Regions from separate parts of the Corynebacterium uterequi genome, predicted to be linked through region 2. Evidence: predicted binding sites of a transcription regulator. Region 2 holds the regulator's gene; each other region holds the start of a gene.

Region 1 (4,709 bases), 400 kb from region 2:
CAGCCGCGCCGACAACTGGGCGGGACACGAACGCGTGTTGGGGCAACGCCAATCCGCATCCCCCTCCTTCTGCGGCGCCAAAGTGGCACCACAGCTGGGGCATTCAGCGGGGAAGACGAACTCTACCTCCGTGCCGTCCCGTAGCTCCGCCACCGGCCCGAGGATCTCCGGGATGATCTCCCCCGCTTTTCGCACGACGACCGTGTCCCCGATGAAGACCCCCTTTCGCTTCACCTCGGTGGGATTATGAAGCGTGGCCATGGACACCGTCGATCCGGAAACGAACACCGGCTCTAGCATGGCGAAGGGCGTGACGCGACCAGTACGGCCGACGCTGACCTGAATGTCCTTGAGCTTGGTGGTCACTTCCTCCGGCGGGTACTTGTAGGCAATCGCCCAGCGCGGAGCCCGTGACGTCGCACCATAGCCGCGTTGGGCCGCCAGGTCATCGACCTTGATGACTACCCCGTCCATCTCGAATTCGGCGTCGTGCCGATGATCCGCCCAGTACGCTACTTTGCGTTGGACGTCCTCGACGGTTGATACCAGCTCCGTGTACGGCGAGACCGGAAGGCCGAAGGACGCCAGAGCGTCGTAGGCGGCGTGCTGACTGGTGGCCTCAAACCCTTCCCGGGCTCCGAGGCCGTGCGCAACAAAGTGTAGTTTTCGGGCTCGGACATCGGCGGTGGACTTCTGCCGGAGACCTCCAGCAGCGGTATTGCGGGGGTTGGCGAAAGCCGGCTTACCTGACTCCACTCGCTGGGCGTTGATGCCCGGGAAGTCCTCCGGGCGAATGTACACCTCCCCACGAACCTCCAGCAATGGCGGCGGTGACCCCACCAACCGGTGCGGTATGTCGGTGATGACCCGTGCGTTGGCGGTAATGTCCTCGCCGACCCGACCGTCGCCCCGCGTGGCGGCGCGGACCAGCTCACCATCGCGGTAGACCAGATCGATGGAGACCCCATCTACCTTAAGCTCGGTGACGTAGGCCTCAGCCGGGGTGCGCAGGAGCCAGTCGGCCAGCTCCTCTGCGCTGAACACGTTGTCGAGGCTCATCATGCGTTCGAGGTGTTCGACGTTTTCGAAAGTCGACTCTTCAGGCGACGGTGCCCCCACTTGCTGGGTGGGGCTGTCAGGTACTGCTAGCTCAGGGTGGGCGGCTTCCAGGTCCATGAGCTGCCGGAAGAGAATGTCGAAGTCGGCGTCCGGGATGCTGGGCTCGCCGGCATAGTAGGCCGCTCTGTGGCGGCGGACGTCCTCAGCGAGGCGTTCCCACGTAGCGCGAATGTCAGTCACGCGACCCCAGTGTAGCGAGGCGCACTACGCTGATTCGCATGACCAATTTCGATGCCTCGCGCATGCTCTCCTTCGATCTGGAAACCACTTCAGCCGACCCCAAAGAGGCCCGCATCGTCACGAGCGCTCTGGTGACCATCAACGGGAGCCACACCGAGAAGATCGAGATGCTCGCCGACCCGGGTGTGGAGATCCCGGCGGAGGCCACAGCGGTCCACGGCATCAGCACTGAGAAGGCACGCGCGGAAGGCCGCCCCCACGACGAGGTTCTGGCGGAGACGGTGGAGCGCATCCAAACGGGGTGGGAGGCCGGTTTTGTGCTCGTCGTCTACAACGCTCCTTATGATCTCACGGTGCTGCGGCAGTTGACAGGCGATTTCACCGTCACGGGACCGGTCTTTGATCCGTTCACCGTGGACCGGATCAAGGATCGCTACCGCAAAGGCCGCCGGACGCTGAGCGATGTCTCACGCCACTACGGCGTTGGCCTCGACAACGCTCACGAAGCCACGGCCGATGCCCTAGCCGCTGCCCGAGTGGCGTGGAAGCTGGTCCGGGAGTACCCCGAGCTCGCTGAGCTAAGCATGGACGAACTCATGGAGTTCCAGGCTGTTGGATTCTACGAACTCGCCGAAAGCATGCGGAAGTACCTTACGTCCCACGGTAAGGACGCCTCCCGGGTCTCTACGGCCTGGCCTATGCAAAGCTAGGCGCCCGTCGGCCGGCCATCCGCTGACCAAAGGTCCTCACCCACCGGCGTTGCCGCGGAGCGAGCGGTCCTTCCGGCTCCGTGGTCTCCCATCGCCCGTCAGCGAAGAGCCACAGGATGACGCCGTCCTCGAACATCACCGTCATGACCCGGCCATCGGTCTTCATATTGTGATGCCGTTGACAGAGGGACTCGATGTTGCTGGCTCGAGTCCGGCCACCCGCGTCGAACTCAGCCACGTGGTCCATCTGACAGGTGTCCGCCCGACGGTTGTGGCCGGGCATCCGGCACGTCCCATCTCTTCCAGTTACATAAGCGCGGATGTCGTCGGGCGTGTGATAAGCCCGGGAGGTCTTGTCCGCGACCTCGTCCATGTCGCGGACCTTGGTGACCCGCTCCGCTAGACGGCGCGACACAGCGGCGTTGAGCCAGCCGGCACCGAAAATGAAGGCCGGTGCGTCCGGGACGTCGTGGGCGCGATACACATTCAGCGTGACCGAGGTGACGGTGGTGGAAGCGAGGATATCGAGAAAGGCGTCGATTTTGCTGCCCCCGAGAGCTCGGGCACGAGTGCGCAGGAGCTCGTCGAACTCCACTGCACGGTCGGTAGGCAGGATGATCTCCACCAGACTAGTTCCGTCATCCTGATGATTCACCCACACCTTGGGCTCAGCGGGAGAGTCTGGCGGATCCTTCTCGGACTCGTCGGGCAGCAACTGACGGATGATCTCCCGAATGCGACGACGCACGCGCGACACCGATGGAAAGTCCTGGTTGGGAGTCCGGGCAGTGAGGTAGCGGGCTAAGCGATAGTCAATCTCGGCGAGCACTGCCGCATCGGTCACCAGGCAGAGACATTCGTCGATGGCAGCGACGTAGGTCCGGTCTAAGACCTGTGTGTCCTCCTGGACCAGACTCAGACACGGCATTTCGGCCAACCGGAGGAACCCGAACAGCGCTCCTTCGATGGCGCGCGCGGTCAATCCGGTGACCCGGTGAAGATCCGCTATCACCAGCTCGATGTCGTCCTCCAACGAGGGCATGTGCGCCGCCCAGAAGCTGTTGGATGCGGCCTTCATGGCACGGTATTGCACGGCCGCCGGGTCGGCGGAATTCACGCTGAAATATGCCCCATCATGTGCGGACCGATAGTCCCGTAGTCGTTGCACGTAGTCGAGTTGCCCTGTCACGGCACTTCCCCCTGAGATACCTCGATTATCTGTTCGATAACCCCAGAATAGCTACCCGAACAGGATTTCGCATCCCATTGTGATAGAAATCACAGATCCCCGGCGTCGCGCTCCAGGATTGCAGCACACTCGCGCGCTGCCGCGTACCGCCGGCCCACCTGAGCAGCACCGAGCCTTCGAACATCGCCGGCGTGCACATCTGTCCCGGTCAATAACGTACGAGGCAGCGACAACTCGTCAAAAAATCGAGCTAAGCGGATCGCTTCAGCCCGCGCATCGGAAGATGTCATCGCCAATGACGGGCGCACTCCCGCTGACAGCATCGCCGCCACTGCATCTAGCACCTGAGTTCCACGCACCTCACAGGAATCGAACACAACGCCGCTCACGCCGGAATCGATGATCGCCTGCCAGGGTGCATCGGAGCTTCGGACTCCGAGCGTCACCTCCGCGACGACGGTGCCGACACCGTCGACCACTTCGCGGAGTCGTTCGGCCGCATCTGGCACCGATCGGATGGTCTCGAAACGGGTCACCCCTGCCAGGGACCCGGACATCACTTCAGCGAGCAGTGGCTCATCCACCTGAACCATCGTTGCCGCCTGGAACCGCCGTCGTACTGAAGCCGCCAGCTCACGTATTCCCTCCACGAGCGCCTCAGCCACCTCACGCGTCGCACCGGGGTCGGTGATCACCCGATGACCGTTCGGAAGCTCCATCGCCGCAACCAAAGTCCACGGGCCGACCGCTTGGATCTTGACCAGCTCGCGTGTCCCCCACATGGCCTCACACACGTCGAGGTCGCGAAGCAGGCGATCCACTTCCCGGCGCCCGGCTCGCTGCGGCCGCGCGCATAGCTGCCAGGCCCGGGTTGAGCGATCCAGCGCTAACGGCAGCATCGCTCCGGTACGTCCGACCGCATCGCCGCCGATAAGAGGTAGGTGGGGCAGGTCACCAGTCTCGCTGACGATGACGTCGGCGGCCTCTAGGACGTCGTTGCCGGGCCACGGACCCAAGCCGTACGCGCGACTCACGCGGCGGTCTCGCAGATGGTACCGGAGCCGAGAACGATATCGCCCACACCGTCATCGCAGGGCAAATAAAGCACCGCGGCCTGGCCGGGAGCGACGCCGTCGAGAGGCTCATGGAGAGAGAGCACCACAGTGTCACCGTCGATGTTCGCCGTGCAATCCACGACGGAACCGTGGGCGCGGACCTGCACCTGGCAGTCGAAAGCTCCTCTCATCGCCGGATGGAGCCGCTTGAGGCGGTCGGCGCGGATGCTGCGAACTCGCAGCGCCTCGCGCGGCCCGACGGTAACGGTGCCAGTCGCGGCGTCGATCCCGGTGACGTAGCGGGGTCGGCCGTCAGCTGCCGGGACCTTAATATCAAGGCCTTTGCGCTGGCCAATCGTGAAGTTAAAGGCGCCGTCATGCGGACGTAGCTCCGTACCGTCAGAATCGACAATCATCCCTGGCCGCAACCCGATTGAGCGCCCCAGGAAGGCCTGC
Region 2 (4,709 bases):
GAGGCGAGCGGCGCCCTCGACGATGGGGCCAACGTGTCCAGCCAGCGCCAATTCTTCGAGGTTGCGCCCGTTGGTGCCGATGAGCTGGCCCAGTTCATGGCTGTTCGGCTTCATAATCGTCGGTGCCGCTACCGAAAGATCATCGCCCAGTGCACGCAGCGGGCCGTCGGAAGTATCGACGGCGATAATGACGTCGGCATTGCGGGCCCGAACCTCGCTGACCAATCGGCCATAGAAGTCCTCAGGTAGTCCCGGCGGCAGCGACCCGGCAGCGACGATAATGTTGGCGGCATCGACGTGTTCGAGCAAAGCGGAAATCAATATCTCCGACGTATCCGCCGGCACGGCAGTACCGGGGCTGTTCACCTTCGCGGTCGAGCGGTCATCGGTGATGGTGACGTTGATCCGTACCGGTGCATTCACGGCGACGCGTCGGGAAGGAATACCGCTTTGCTCAATCAGAGAGACGAAAGGGTCCTGGTGCTGGCTCGGGTAGAGCGCCAACGTCTCCTGGCCGGAAAGATAAGCAACATGAGAGACGTTGATCCCCTTCCCGCCGGCCGCCTGGCGTAGCGACTGTGCCCGGTTGACCGTGTCCGTACTCAGGGGCGCGGTGAGTTCCATAGTGACGTCGATGCTTGGATTGGGCGTCAGCGTCACGATCACGAAGGCTAGCTCCTGGTCAATGGGGCGGGGTGAACGTGGGCAGGCGCCCACGTCACGTGAGTTGTTTCTTCATTAATCCTGGCCAAGGTGGGTGTGATTGTCCAAATTGACTGGTCTAATCCAGGTTCGACGAGGCAATTACGACCTCGATCTCGCGCTCGCGTAGGCCTTCAAGGAAGGATTCCGGGGCGTTGGCGTCGGTAATGAGGGCATCGATACTTGTCGTCGGAGCGAAGCTGACCAGGTAGTCATTGCCCAGCTTCGTCGAGTCACACAGCACAACCACCTTGTGGGCGTTGATAACCATCGCCGACTTCACAGAGGCCTCCTGCGGGTCCGCAGTCGACAGCCCGTGGTCCAGGGTGAGCGCGTTCGTGCCGATGAAGGCCACGTCGGCACGCATAAGCGCCAGGGTTCGCAGTGCCGGGTCGCCCACCACGGCCTGGGTGATGGCCCGCACGGTTCCACCGAGCAATTGAACGTCGGGAGCGTTCTTGGTGGACAAGTACAGCGCTATGGGCAGCGAGTTGGTGACGATCGAATACTGCGGGCCGGTGGCGGACTCGACCATCAGTTCCGCCATGGCATTGGTGGTGGTACCGGAGTCGAGGAACACAGACCCGCCCGGGTTGGGCAGGAACCTCAAAGCCGCGCGGGCGATAGAGAGCTTCGCTGTTTGGGCAGAGCGGGAACGGGTATCGAGTGAAAACTCGGTGGTCTGGAATGACTGACTGGCCACCGCGCCACCGTGAACGCGGTGGACGACGCCTTCTTTGTCCAGCGCTGCCAAGTCACGCCGGATGGTCTCCGCCGTGACGTCGAAGCGCTCGGAGAGCTCCGTGACGTTGACCCGCCCTTCGACGGCGGTAAGGGATGCGATCTGGCGGCGTCGCTCTTCTGCGTACATGCGGCTCCATTCACTGTCCGAATGCCTTTTGGTACTACTACCGATTCAACGCGTGAACCGAGGAAAAGGTGCCCGATTACCCCCGAATGGGCCCAGTGAAAGGTGGTGGCCGCGGTGGATACCGGTTAAATCGGTGCTTTAGAGCCGACGGAAGACCGCTACCACTTTGCCCAGGATCTCGGCGTCGTCGCCCGGGATCGCATCGAAGGCCTCATTCTTGGGGAGCAGCCACGTGCCACTGCGGTCTCGGTGAAGTTCCTTAACCGTGGCTTCCCCGTCGATCATCGCGGCGACGTATTCGCCCTCCTCGGCGACCGGCTGGGAGCGGACTACTACCCAGTCTCCGTCGAGGATCCCGCCGTTCTTCATCGACTCACCCACCACTCGAAGCATGTACAGGTCGCCGTCGCCGACGAGTTCGGAGGGCAACGGCAGGTGACCCTCCACGTTCTGTTCAGCGAGGATGGGGTTACCAGCTGCGATCCGGCCGATCACCGGGATATAGCTCGGGGTCGACGCATCGTCGGGGACGGACTCATCCGCGTGGCGGGAAACCGGATCCGGAGCGTCGGTGTTGTGGAGGTGGCGAATATCGACCGCTCGCGGCTTGTTGGGGTCTCGCCTCAAGAAGCCCCGCTCTTCCAGGGTGGACAACTGGTAGGCCACCGAGGAGGTGGACTTCAGCCCCACCGCGTCGCCGATTTCGCGGATGGTCGGCGCGTAGCCGCGCAGTAGTACGGCGTCGCGGATCACCTCCAAGATCCGGCGTTGGCGGGCGGTCAAGGTGGCCGGATCGGGCTTACGGCGGCTGTTGCGAGGGGCGGGGGACATGGGATCTCCTTCGGGAGTGGATGTGTAAGCCGGACGTGACTGACGATGGACGTCACGGTGGCATCTTTCGTTACCGTCATGTTTACCACAAAACCGCCAGTGTGTTCGACGTTCTACCCACGGGGTAGACAAACTGGCCTCATGGGTCTACGCTTCGAACATGTCAACGAAGGTCGAACGTCTGGCCGAATCTCACGGTCAGGGTATCGGGGCCCTCCTATACTGCGTGTAGCTAACCGGAAAGCCCCGTCTCGGAAGAAGGGTGGTATGGCAATGTCGCGCGACGGTGATCTGCTTAATCAGGTTTATCCAGTATCTTCTGGGCAGGAGGTGGCTCCAGCGGCGCAGTGGGACGGACCGGTAGGCGGTGTTCATTGCTGGCGCGTTCGGTCTGTCCGCACCCTTCGCCCAGCCACCTTTGGCGGGTCTCATGTACGTTCCTGTGTTCGTTCATCGTCGTTCTCTGATGCATCCGATGACTCGACCAACGAGGAACGTCGAACGATGATTCTAGGCCTCCTTTTCGGTGCTTTGATGGTCCTCAGCGGTGTAGCAGGCTTTGGATACAGCGGTGTACTGCAGTTTCCTGAGGATGCGCAGACCGTCACCGCCGCGCGCCCCTAAGCAGCTCCAACCATCGCAGACGCCCGCCAAGCACACCGTCGACGTCTCGTCACCGGAGGCAGCAGCGCACACTACGCTCATAAGCGAAGAAGCCTGGCTGGAAAGGAAACCCGTTCGCCGTGTATTGCCCCTTTTGCCACCATCAACAGTCGCGGGTGATTGACTCTCGCGTGATCGACGCCGGAACGTCCATCCGGCGGCGTCGGGAGTGCACCGAATGCAGCGGTCGGTTTACGACCATTGAGAAGGCCGTCCTCCGGGTGGTCAAGCGCAACGGCATCTCTGAGGATTTCAGCCGCGAAAAGCTCATTCGCGGCGTCCGCCGAGCTTGCCAGGGGCGGGACGTCTCCGACGATGCGTTGAAAAAGCTCGCGCAGGAGGTGGAAGAGACCGTGCGTGGCAAGGGCAGCTCGCTTGTCCACGCCAATGACATCGGCTTGGCGGTGCTGGAACCGCTGCGCAAGCTCGACGAGGTCGCCTATCTCCGCTTCGCATCGGTGTACAAGTCCTTCGAAAGCGCGAAGGACTTCGAGGCCGAGATCCGTGCCATGCGTCGGCACGACCACCGGGACGAGGTCTAGGACAGCGCGTCGATCGCCTTACGCACCCGTCGGGCTGACACCTGGCGGGCCGTGCCCAGCCGCTGCGCGAACAAACTCACCCTGAGCTCCTGGAGGTCCCAGAGAATCCTTTTGACCGCTGGCTGCTTAGCCCGATCCGCAGGAAGAGCGCGGAGCTTTGCGCGCAGGTAGGCGATCACCTCGTCTATCTCATCCTGGCGGTCAGCGTCCCGGTCAGGGTCGAGGCCCATGTCGTCGAGCCTCATGCTCATCGCCTGGAGGTAGCGCGGCAGATGCTTGAGGTTGTCCATCCCGTGCACGGTGATCGCCCGTGCGGGCAGAAGGAAGTCCAGCTGGGCTGTCATATCGTCGATTCCCGGCCCGGTCCATCGCGCTAGCTCCTCGCGGACCCGGTGGTAAAGCACCAGAGCCCCTGCCACGCTCACCACCGATTGGCGAACGAGACCCGGAACATCCGGGGCCACCGCGGCTCGCAGGGTTTCGAAAGCCTCGGGATCGCGCACCGGGCCGCCGTGCGCCCGCATAGAATCCCGGATGGCCGCCACCCGGGCGTCCTCGACGAGCCCCTCCGCCCCGCCATGGGGGTAGCGGTCTACCGCTACCCGCTGTTTGAGAGGCAGCCCCTTAACCATCTGATTGGTGTTGACCGAGATCGCTCGCATGAGCATGGTCAGATTGGCGGTGAGCAGCGAACGCTCTGCTGCGGCCTCGGTGGGAAAGACCTTCACTTCCACGCCGTCGTGTGTGATCGACAGTGCCGGATAGGCATCCACGCGATGGCCGTCGACGGAAGTCGTCACCGTCTTAGGCACCGCCCCGAGGTTGTCGGCCGTCCACGTGCGGACCACCTCAGATTCGGCGACGCGGGCCGCCTTACTCACGGAGGAGCGGATCTGCTGCTCACGCCGCTCCCGGAGGGCGTCGAGGTCCTTGTCGGAATCGATGACGCGACCGCGGCGATCCACTGCCGCGTAGGTCATCCGCAGGTGCGGCGGAAGCTTGGCTGGTTGGAAGTCGGTGCCGTTGATCCCAGATCCGCCAAGTTCGCGTAAGACATCGGCGAGTTGAGTCGTTATCGGTGATTCGAAGGGGATGAGCTT
Region 3 (4,709 bases), 900 kb from region 2:
CCATCGTGATGGAGACCATGATGAGGGTGTCCATGATGGCTTCGAGGAAGGTGGGGCCCAAGCGGTCCCAGTCTGCGGCGAGAATCATGGTGTTCGTCATTTAGAGCTCCTCGATCTCGGTGGTGCCCGACAGGGTGCGGTAGAACTCGCTGATGGCGGCGTTGTCGCCGTCGAGCCGCACCGTCACCTTGCCGAAGGACTGATTCTGCAGGGTGGTGATGCCGCCGTGGACGATGGCCACCCCGACCCCGGCGGCGCGGGCCCTGGCCACGGCGTCGAAGAATCCGGAGTGCTCGGTGAGGTTGACGGTGAACAGTCGTCCGGGCTTGCTTCGCAGGTCCTCGGATTCCACCTGGTCCGGGGTGTTGCGCAGGCTCGTCGCCACGAAGCGTTGGGCGACGGGGGTCTGCGGGTGGGAGAAGACGTCGTAGACGCTGCCGTATTCGACGACTCGTCCGGCCTCCATGACGGCCACCTTGTCCGCGATGGAGCGGACGACGTCCATTTCGTGGGTGATGACGACGATGGTCAAGCCGAGCTCGCGGTTGACCTTGCGCAGCAGGTCCAGCACCTCGTGGGTGGTTTCCGGGTCGAGCGCCGAGGTGGCCTCGTCGGCCAGCAGCAGGCGCGGGTTCGTCGCCAGGGCGCGGGCGATGCCGACGCGCTGCTTTTGGCCGCCGGAGAGCTGCTCGGGGTAGTTGCTACCCCGGTCGGATAGGCCAACGAAGTCGAGCAGCTCCGCCACGCGGGCCTTCCGGTCCTTCACGCCGGCGAGCTTGAGCGGGTACTCGATGTTGCCGGCCGCGGTGCGGGAGGAAAACAGGTTGAACTGCTGGAAGATCATGCCGATGTCCCGGCGGATGGTGCGCAGCTGCTTTTCCGACTTGCCGACGACGTCCTCGCCGTCGAGGAGCAGCTGCCCGCCGGTGGCGGTGTCGAGCCCGTTAATAAGGCGCACGAGCGTGGACTTACCGGCACCGGAGTAGCCGATGACGCCGAGGATTTCCCCGGGCTCGACGGTCAGGGTGACGTCGTCGACGGCGCGGACGTCGCCGAAGTGCTTAGAGACGCCGCGAAACTCGATGCGGGTGCCGGTCACTTCTCGGCATCCTCAAGGCGAGCCTGGATCTTCGCCAGCTCCTCCGGGGTGCGGTCGACGGCGACGGCGGTGCCGCCGGAGGACTCCAGGACGGCCTCGGCCACGGCCGGGTCCTTCCACAGCTCGGTGAGCTTGATGAGCGTCGGGTCGGTGGCGCGATCCTCGGTGGTGGCGAAGACGTTGATGTAGGGCTCGGCCTGCTCAGTGTCCGGGTCGTCCTGGAAGATGGCGAGTCCGGCGTCGATGCCGGCGCGCTCCAGGAAGGAGTTGTTGATGACGGCCGGGGTGCCTTCGCCGTAGGCGATGGTGGTCTGGGCGGCGTCGACGGGCGTGACCTCTACCTTGGACTTCGCCTGGTCGATGTCTGCCGGGGACGGGTTAATGAGGCCGTCTTCCTTGAGGGTGACGAGGCCGGCCTGGACGAGGACGTTGATGGCGCGGCCCTGGTTGGTCGGGTCGTTGGGGATGGCGATCTTCTTTCCCTCGATGCCGGCGAGGGAATCGTGGTCCTTCCAGAACAGGGCCAGCGGGTAGATCTCGGTGGCGCCGATGGCCTTGAGGTTGTCCCCGGAGCCGGCGTTGTAGTCGGAGAGGAAGAGGATGTGCTGGAACTTATTGATGTCGATCTCGCCCTGGGCCAACGCCTGGTTGGGGGTGTTGTAATCGGAGAAGGCGACGACCTCAAGGTCGATGCCGTTCTGCTCGGCGAGGTCGGTGAACACGTCCCACTCGCGGAGGTTGGCGTCGGTGGTGCCGATCTTGATGGTGTCGGAATCGTCGTTCGATCCGCAGGCAACGAGCCCGGTGGCGGTCAGGGTGACGGCAAGGGTGCCGGCGAGGACGCGGTGCAGCTTCACGGTGGAGCCTTTCGAGTTGAAAACAGCTAGTCGCGGTCAAGCCCCACGCAGGTGCGAAAAAGAATTCTGGGCGCGGGGTTATTTCTGGCTGGTGGCAAAATAGCACCGCGCGTACCGCTTAGTCTACTTGGAACACGTCTTGCGGTCGAACAGGCGTGTGATTATGGTGAGTGAGGTGAGTGTAACTGGGGGAGCGGGCCTGAGCTGGTCGCGGCTGGAGAGAATCCTCTCCGGCCGCCCCGGCCCCGTGCCGGTGCCGGCAGGTGATGCGGGTCCTCGGCCGCGGCCTGCCACCTCCGTCGGTGGTGGCCGGGCCTTCGCCGAGCTGCACGCCGCCTCCAGCTACAGCTTCCTGCGGGGGGCGAGCTCTCCCGCGGCGATGGTGCAGCGCGCAGCTGAGCTGGGAATAACGGCGCTGTGCCTAGCGGATCGGGACGGGTTTTATGGCGCCGTCCAGACGGCCGAGGCCGCCGCCGCAGCCGGGCTGGCCACCGTCTACGGCGGCGAACTCAGCCTCGAGGGTCGAGTGCTGACCTGCCTGGCCAAGGACGTGGCCGGCTATCAGCGGCTGTCGCACCTGATGGCCGACGCACACATGGCCGGCGGCCGCAAGGGGCGTGTCGTGTATCCGCCGCTCGAACTCATAGCCGACCGAATGGAAGGGCACTGCTTTATCCTTGCCGGTCACGAGTGGGCGGACGACATCCCCCGGCTCGTGGGCTGCGTCGGGGAGGACAACGTCGTCGTGGAATATGCGGTGAGCATGACCCCACAGGACTATGACCATCACCGGCTGCTCGACCGCTTCAACAACATGCGGGCGATCGCCACCGCCCGGCCCACCGCCGCCACCCGCAACGATGCCCGCCTCGCGGCGGCGAAAGCGGCGCTGGCCAGGCGAGAGAGCGTGGACGTGGCGGCCCCGGAGCTGCACCCGATGGGGGCGACGTGGCTGCGTTCCGGGGACCAGCTCGCCGCCGCGTTGCCCGGCCGGGAGCACCTCATCGACGCCGCCGTCGCCCTCGCCGAGGAGTGCGCCTTCAACCTCGACCTCGTGGCCCCGCAGCTGCCCGATTTCCCCGTCCCCGAAGGCCACACGGAGATGAGCTGGCTGCGGGAACTGACGCGTCGGCGCGGAATCGAGCGCTACCGGACCCGCCCGGCCGACGTGCGCGAGCGCGCTGCCGCCCAGATCGACCGGGAGCTGCGGGTCATCGAGCAGCTCAACTTCCCCGGCTACTTCCTCATCGTCAATGACCTGGTGGATTTCTGTCGTCAGTCCAACATCTTGTGCCAGGGGCGCGGCTCCGCGGCGAACTCGGCGGTGTGCTTCAGCCTCGGGATCACCAATGTGGAACCGATCAGCGCGGGGCTGCTGTTCGAGCGCTTCCTCTCGGCCGAGCGCGACGGCCCGCCGGACATCGACGTCGACATCGAATCCGGCCGCCGCGAGGAGGTCATCCAATACGCTTATGAGACCTACGGCCGCCACCGGGCCGCCCAGGTGGCCAACGTCATCACCTACCGTCGCCGCGGCGCGATCCGCGACGCCGCCCGCGCACTCGGACACCCGCCGGGGGCGGAGGATGCGTGGTCGAAAGGGCTCGCCGCGGCCCCGCCCGACGTCACCGCCCTCGCCGAGCAGCTCGAAGGCCAACCCCGCCACCTGGGTATTCACTCCGGTGGCATGGTCATTTGCGATCGGCCCATTGCCGACGTGGTCCCCACCGAGTGGGCGCGCAAGGAACGCCGTTCCGTCATCCAGTGGGATAAGGACGACGCCGCAGCTGCCGGGCTGGTGAAATTCGACCTGCTCGGCCTGGGGATGCTGGAGGCGCTTCACCACATGATCGACCTGGTCCGCGAGCAGCACGGCCGCGAGGTCAACCTCTGGGAGCTGGACCTCGCCGACGCCGAGGTCTACGACATGCTCTGCCGGGCCGATTCGGTAGGCGTGTTCCAGGTGGAGTCCCGTGCGCAGATGGCCACCCTGCCTCGGCTGAAACCGCGGGTCTTTTTCGACCTGGTCGTGGAGGTGGCGCTCGTGCGCCCAGGTCCGATCCAGGGCGGGTCTGTCCACCCCTATATACGGCGGCGTAACGGCGAGGAACCCGTGACCTTCGACCACCCGGTGCTTAAGAAGTCGCTGGGCAAGACGTTGGGGATACCGCTGTTTCAGGAGCAGCTCATGCAGGTGGCAGTCGACGCCGCGGGGTTCAGCGGCGGGGAGGCTGATGCGCTTCGGCGCGCCATGGGCTCGAAGCGTTCCGCGGCGAAGATGGCGGCGTTGCAACGCCGTTTCTTCGACGGGCTGCGCGCCACGCACGGCATCACCGGCGAGGTCGCGGAGAAACTGTGGGCGAAGATCGTTGCGTTCGCGGCCTACGGTTTCCCCGAATCCCATTCCCAGTCCTTCGCCTCCTTGGTGTATTTCTCCGCGTGGTTCAAGCGCTACTACCCGGCCGAGTTCTGCGTGGGCCTGCTGCGCGCCCAGCCGATGGGTTTCTATTCCCCGCAGTCGCTCATCCAGGACGCTCGCCGTCACGGCGTGGAGGTGTTGCCCGTTTGCGTGAACAATTCCGAGGAGCAGGCCTCGGTGCAACAGGGCCGGATTCGGCTGGGGTTGGGCCTCGTCGACGGGTTGGGGCTGCCGGCGGCGGCGCGGGTGGCGGCTCACGCACCGTACACGGCGGTGGAGGACCTGTCGCGGCGCGCCGGGCTCAGCGTCGCGCAGGTTTCGGCGTTGGCTCGGG

Evidence for each region. Region 2 encodes LexA, which represses DNA repair genes until DNA is damaged. Its sites were predicted from a motif close to CGAACANNTGTTCG; they were not measured.
Region 1: a site for LexA is predicted at 3,221-3,234, ahead of CUTER_RS04505 (HNH endonuclease signature motif containing protein). Genes of this name have one in related genera too.
Region 3: a site for LexA is predicted at 2,103-2,116, ahead of CUTER_RS02160 (error-prone DNA polymerase). Genes of this name have one in related genera too.

The regions. Positions count from the first base shown of each region.
Region 1 covers NZ_CP011546.1:960,232-964,940, reverse strand. The annotation lists gene ligA (NAD-dependent DNA ligase LigA) at 1-1,299, opposite strand, end outside; gene CUTER_RS04510 (3'-5' exonuclease) at 1,338-2,009, shown strand; gene CUTER_RS04505 (HNH endonuclease signature motif containing protein) at 1,996-3,126, opposite strand; gene CUTER_RS04500 (uroporphyrinogen decarboxylase/cobalamine-independent methonine synthase family protein) at 3,288-4,232, opposite strand; gene mnmA (tRNA 2-thiouridine(34) synthase MnmA) at 4,229-4,709, opposite strand, start outside.
Region 2 covers NZ_CP011546.1:1,357,263-1,361,971, reverse strand. The annotation lists gene CUTER_RS06380 (1-phosphofructokinase family hexose kinase) at 1-660, opposite strand, end outside; gene CUTER_RS06375 (DeoR/GlpR family DNA-binding transcription regulator) at 782-1,573, opposite strand; gene lexA (transcriptional repressor LexA) at 1,712-2,404, opposite strand; gene CUTER_RS11610 (hypothetical protein) at 2,915-3,109, opposite strand; gene nrdR (transcriptional regulator NrdR) at 3,148-3,609, shown strand; gene hrpA (ATP-dependent RNA helicase HrpA) at 3,606-4,709, opposite strand, start outside.
Region 3 covers NZ_CP011546.1:453,649-458,357, forward strand. The annotation lists gene CUTER_RS02145 (methionine ABC transporter permease) at 1-100, opposite strand, end outside; gene CUTER_RS02150 (methionine ABC transporter ATP-binding protein) at 101-1,099, opposite strand; gene CUTER_RS02155 (MetQ/NlpA family ABC transporter substrate-binding protein) at 1,096-1,956, opposite strand; gene CUTER_RS02160 (error-prone DNA polymerase) at 2,120-4,709, shown strand, end outside.